Regions from separate parts of the Enterococcus sp. AMC1252 genome, predicted to be linked through region 1. Evidence: predicted binding sites of a transcription regulator. Region 1 holds the regulator's gene; the other holds the start of a gene.
What was found. Region 1 encodes HrcA, which represses chaperone genes, less so after heat shock. Its sites were predicted from a motif close to TTAGCACTCNNNNNNNNNGAGTGCTAA; they were not measured.
Positions count from the first base shown of each region.

Region 2: groES (co-chaperone GroES) is a predicted target of HrcA. The motif match lies at 1,619-1,645, and genes of this name have one in related genera.

Region 1 covers NZ_CM177097.1:2,382,891-2,386,107, forward strand. Annotated here, with positions in the region: gene dnaK (molecular chaperone DnaK) at 1-212, opposite strand, end outside; gene grpE (nucleotide exchange factor GrpE) at 285-827, opposite strand; gene hrcA (heat-inducible transcriptional repressor HrcA) at 889-1,932, opposite strand; gene hemW (radical SAM family heme chaperone HemW) at 2,134-3,217, opposite strand, start outside.
Region 2 covers NZ_CM177097.1:1,376,181-1,379,397, forward strand. Annotated here, with positions in the region: gene AC4BB5_RS06400 (redox-sensing transcriptional repressor Rex) at 1-403, shown strand, start outside; gene AC4BB5_RS06405 (CPBP family intramembrane glutamic endopeptidase) at 471-1,139, opposite strand; gene AC4BB5_RS06410 (hypothetical protein) at 1,227-1,409, opposite strand; gene groES (co-chaperone GroES) at 1,679-1,963, shown strand; gene groL (chaperonin GroEL) at 2,026-3,217, shown strand, end outside.

The DNA.
Region 1 (3,217 bases):
ATATGACGTTTGATTGATGCAATTGTATGCGGGTTTGTTACAGCTTGACGTTTTGCAACTTCACCAACTTGGATTTCACCATTTTTAAATGATACTACTGAAGGTGTTGTACGGTTACCTTCTGGATTTGCAATGATTTTTGCTTCTCCACCTTCTAATACTGCAACTGCTGAGTTTGTTGTTCCTAAGTCAATACCAATAATTTTACTCATAATTAATGATCTCCTATCTTCATTTTGATTTTAATATTCAATTTATATAATACAAGCATCTTAACTTGGTTGCTATTGTGCAACAATTACCATGCTTGCTCGTAAAACGCGGTCATGTAATTTATACCCTTTTTGCAACACTTCAACGATAGTATCCGCAGGTGTTTCATCACTTGCTGGAATCGTTTGGACTGCTTGATGTAAATTAGGATCGAAAACTTCACCCATTGTCGGGATTTCTTCGATACCCTCTTCTTTCAATGCTGCTTGTAAACTTTCAAGAACCATTGAAATACCTTTTTTAAGGCTTGCTCCTTGTTCATCATCCACTTCAATTGCCATCGCACGTTCTAGATTATCGATCGAAGGTAATAATTTTTTTCCTAAGTCTTGCGATCGGTAACGAACCAGTAGTTCACGTTCATTTTTAAAACGATTGCTCATATTAGCAATTTCAGCACGTGCTCTAAGAAACTTATCTTCCATTTCTGATAATTCAGCTTGAGCATTTTCTAATTCAGTCATTTCAGCTTCTACTTCTGAAACTCCTGAATCATCGATAGCTTCCATATGTTCTTCTTGTATTTCTTCATTTGTTTCTTCTTTCTTACTCACTCTGGCAACTTCCCTTCTCATTTCCGTAGAATTAATAAAATTCTATATTTTAACTTTTTACTTATTCATCAAGAAAACGATAATAAGCACCAAGTTTTGAAGCTAGTTCATGGCGGAAAACATCCACTAAACCAAACATTTTTGAATATGGCATACTAGTAGGTCCTAATAATGCAATGGTCCCTTTACCGTGACCTGTCACTTCATAGGTCGCGGTGATCATACTCATGTTATCAAGCAAATCATTGCCTATTTCTGAACCGATTCGAATTGCTATTTGAGTATCGGTCTTTTCATCTGTCGACAATAAATGTGTGAGTGCATCCGTATTTTGCATAAATGAATAAACAGATTTTAATTGATCAATGTCTTGCTTCATTCCAAAATCCAATACATTCATACGGCCACTAACAAAAACTTTTTCTTCAAAAGCATGCCCTAACATTGCATCGAATAAATTCATCATCCCTTCAGGCGTTTGAAAATATCGATGTAAAATCATCGGAATTTCCGTCCTCAGTCGATGATAAACAGTCAATAACGGTTGTCCGACAAGCTTATCATTGATGATTTGCGTCATCTTTTCTAAATCTTGGCTGGAAACAGAAGCAGGAATTGCAAATACTTGGCTTTCAACATTGCCTTTATCTGTAACGATTACAGCAATAATTTGTCGCTCATTCAAAGGAACGATCCGAAAACCTGTTAGCCTTCGTTCTTTTACTTCTGGGCCTAACGAAAATGCTGTATAGCTAGTCAAATCCGAAAGGATCTCAGCCGATTGTTCAATGATATCATTGATTTCATGGAACTCTTTGCCAAAAGAACGACGAATTGTTTCTAATTCATCATGTTCAACTTCAGCGGGGCTTAGTAAATGATCCACATAATAACGATAACCATCCATTGAAGGAATTCTGCCAGACGACGAGTGCGTTTTTAACAGCAATCCATGTTCTTCTAAGGCTTTCATATCATTACGAATCGTTGCAGAACTTGACTTGATTCCTTCTTCCATCAATTTCTTTGATCCTACAGGAGTTCCTGTATTCGTGTATTCTTGGATGATAAGTCGCAAAATATTCTTTTGTCTTTCTGTTATCATAGTTACCACCCTTCATTAGCACTCATGTTGTTCAAGTGCTAATACAATTATTAATATAGCAATTTCTTTCAAAATTGTCAAGAGAAAAACACACTTTTTTAGCACTCTTTATATCTGAGTGCTAAAACAATAAAAAAAAACGAAACTAATGGAGTTTTAACTCTAGTTTCGTTCTTAATTGTATCGATAAATACTACTTTATCATTCTTTATCAATCAGAAATTCTTCAAACACGTCATTCCCAACAAAAAGACCCTGTTCCGTGAGCTGGATATGGCTTTCATTTTCAATTAACAGTCCTTTTTGAACCAAGTTCGGAATCGTACGTTCATATACTTGATTCAATGATACACCAAATTTTTCTTTAAATCGTAATTTTGATACACCACTCATCTTTCGTAATCCTAAGAAAAGTTCTTCTTCCATTTGATTGTTTAGTGTCAATATTTCTGTTTCAACAGTTGGTAGTTGATTTTCTCTTAACGGCTTTAGATAATGTTGGATCGGTCCGTGATTGCGATAGCGTGTATGCCCTAAATAACCACTCGCTCCAGCACCAAATCCGTAATAATGATCGTTGTTCCAATAAACCAAATTGTGCTGACTTTCTTGACCCTTTAATGCAAAATTACTAACTTCATATTGGGGACGTCCAGCTTTCTCCATTGCTATAATGGTTTCTTCAAACATCTGCGCTTCAACTTCTTGATCCGGCAATTGTAAGCGACCTTGACGTACCCAGTTCATAAACATTGTTTTATTCTCCAAAATCAAAGAATAAAGTGAATAGTGCGGTAAATCAAGTTCGATCGCACGTCTTAACGTATCTCTAAATCCTTCTAACGTTTGCCCAGGCAAAGCATAGATCAAATCGATGCTCACATTTAAAAAGTCTTCTTTCTCTAAAAATTTCATCGTTTCATAGACATCTTCAGCCGTATGTTTTCGTCCAATTTTTTTTAGTAGCTGATTATCGAATGTCTGAACACCCATCGACAAGCGATTTACACCATATTCTTTCATTACCTGTAACTTCTCCTGGGTCAAATCGCCAGGATTTGCTTCTACGGTAAATTCATTTTTATCATCAAAAGGCAAAAGCTCGCGCACACCTTTCAATAGAATAGCTAATTGCTTCGCCGAAAGCGAAGTTGGTGTTCCGCCTCCAATATAGATCGTTTCAGTATTATTACTTGGATATTGTTCTTTGGTTAAACGGATCTCTGTCAAAAGACTTTGAATATACTCATCTACCGGCTGACCTTCTAAAAATACCTTGTTAAAA
Region 2 (3,217 bases), 1.0 Mb from region 1:
GATTGGTGTAGGGAACTTAGGAAGTGCCTTACTGAAATATAAATTTCATCAAAGTAATAGTATTCGAGTAAGTTGTGCATTTGATGTTAACGACGACATTGTTGGTAGAATTGTCGACGGAATACCAGTTTATCCAATGAGCGATATGATGGAACAGATTCGCATACAGCAAATCGAAGTGGCTATTTTGACTTTGCCAGCTAGAAAAGCACAAGAAGTCGTAAGTCAGCTAGCCGATGCAGGAGTGAAAGGAATTTTGAACTTTACCGCTGCTCGTTTAGTTGCGCCGCCAGATGTGTTGATTCAAAATGTAGATTTGACGAATGAATTACAAACGTTGATTTACTTCTTGCATCATGACAGTGAGTTAATTGACACTGAAGTTGAAGAAGAGAAAGAGTAATAAAAAAATCCCTGTGAGTGCACTTCTGATAAAAAATGCACTCACAGGGGTTTTTATATTGTAAAATTTATTTAGGCAGTTTGATATTTCCATAATGTAAGGCTAATTGAGCAATTACAACCAGCGTGTTCATGCCACAATGAGCAATAATTGAAGTCCAAATTTTTCCAGTCATTTTATACAAGAAGGCAAAAAAGAAGCCCATGAAAAAATAGACAAAAAAATGACCGTCTTGATGGATAAGTGAAAACAAGGAAGAACTAATGATAGCAGAAATCCAAAAGCCTGTATATTTTTCCGTTAAACCGATCAAAGAACGGCGAAATACAAATTCTTCCATAATAGGACCACCAATAGTCGTTGCTAAAATAAAAAGTGGATTAGTCAGAATTATAGCAATAATATTTTGAGTATTTTCTGAACTAGGCTCAGCTCCTGTGATGGCTGTTTCTATACTAAGAACAACGGCTTGAATAATCATTGCGATTAAAATCCCACTGAAACCAAGTAAGGTAGTAAAGACCGGAGAAGTCAATTTAGCCTCTTTTTCAACGATTGTCGTAGCAGAATTTTTATTTTTGTAATAAAGCCAGATCATTAAGCTAGCACCACAAATATAAGTGAAGGTTGTTCCTGCAATCACGATATCTGGTGAAAACAGTCTGAAAATAAATGGTGAAAAAAACACGACGCCATATAATAAGATTGTCGCAATGCTTAATTTTTTTATAGACATATTGGTTGGTTTCAAAATACAAAACTCCTTTCAATTGTTTCAGAATACTAAAAGTATACCATAGCCAACTGCGATTTTAGCAGATGATTATTTTTTATGATTATTTCGATACCCTAGTAGTAGAAAGATAAATACGAAGAAAAAAGCAGCTTCCCATAAAGTAGTTGTCCAGTCGAAACGTCTGCTCACTCCAAAAAAGAAATTACCGACATTTGCAATAATTAAATAAAGACCTGTTATCGTTAACGCTCCTGTGATTCGTTGTTTCATTTCAATCGCCTCTCTTTCTAATCTATATTTTACCACGAAATGAAGAATGACGAAGGAATAGAGTAATGTAACGTGGAAGGCTTTAAGGTATTTGATTGGTAGAATCCTTAAAACGGAATGCAGCTTAAATCTAGTAGTAGAATAATTTGATAAAATTAGTCAAAAGACTTGCAAAACGAAAGGGAAATGAGTATTATAAATAGTGTGAGTTAGCACTCGGTAATGAAGAGTGCTAAAAATGATAAATATTTTTTATGGAGGGATTTATTGTGTTAAAACCATTAAGCGATCGCGTCGTTATTGAAGTCGCGAAAGAAGAAGAAAAAACAGTCGGAGGCATCGTCTTAGCATCAGCCGCCCAAGAAAAGCCTCAAACAGGAAAAGTTATCGCAGTCGGTGAAGGCCGTGTATTAGAAAACGGCACAAAAGTTCCTGCCGATGTTAAAGAAGGCGACACAGTAATGTTTGAAAAATATTCAGGAACAGAAGTTAAATACGAAGGAAATGACTATTTGATCGTTTCTGGCAAAGATATCATTGCTATCGTCGAGTAATCATTATTTAACGTAATCAACCATTTTAAATAGAAAAAATAAAATTTTGAGGTGAAGGAATTATGGCAAAAGAAATTAAATTTGCAGAAGATGCGCGTGCAGCAATGCTTCGTGGAGTAGATATTTTAGCGGATACAGTAAAAGTAACATTAGGTCCTAAAGGTCGTAACGTTGTTTTAGAAAAATCTTTTGGATCACCATTAATCACAAATGATGGCGTAACGATTGCAAAAGAAATCGAATTAGAAGATCACTTTGAAAATATGGGAGCGAAATTAGTTTCTGAAGTTGCTTCTAAAACTAATGATATCGCAGGAGATGGTACAACAACTGCGACCGTATTAACGCAAGCAATCGTCCGTGAAGGATTGAAAAACGTTACTGCTGGTGCTAATCCATTAGGAATCCGCCGTGGAATCGAATTAGCGACAAAAGCTGCTGTTGAAGAATTACACAATATTTCAACTGTTGTAGATTCTAAAGAAGCAATTGCACAAGTGGCAGCTGTTTCTTCTGGTTCTGATCGTGTTGGGCAATTAATCGCTGACGCAATGGAAAAAGTTGGCAATGACGGTGTTATTACGATTGAAGAATCAAAAGGAATCGAAACAGAACTTGATGTAGTTGAAGGAATGCAATTTGACCGTGGTTATTTATCACAATATATGGTGACGGATAATGATAAGATGGAAGCAGCTTTAGAAAATCCATATATCTTGATCACTGATAAAAAAATCTCTAATATCCAAGATATCTTACCGTTGTTAGAACAAATTTTACAACAAAGCCGTCCACTATTGATTATTGCTGATGATGTTGATGGAGAAGCATTACCAACATTAGTTTTAAACAAAATCCGTGGAACATTCAACGTTGTGGCTGTTAAAGCACCAGGCTTTGGTGACCGTCGTAAAGCAATGCTTGAAGATATCGCTATCTTAACTGGTGGTACTGTAATCACTGATGATCTAGGACTTGAATTAAAAGATACAACAATTGAAAATCTTGGGAATGCAAGTAAAGTTGTTGTAGATAAAGACAATACAACTATCGTTGAAGGCGCAGGAGAAAAAGCAGCAATCGATGCTCGTGTTCAATTGATCAAAAATCAAATTGCTGAAACAACATCAGATTTTGACCGTGAAAAACTACAGGAACGTTTAGCTAAATTGGCTGGCGGAGTTGCCGTTGTCAAAGTTGGAGCAGCTACTGAAACAGAGTTAAAAGAATTGAAACTTCGTATTGAAGATGCAT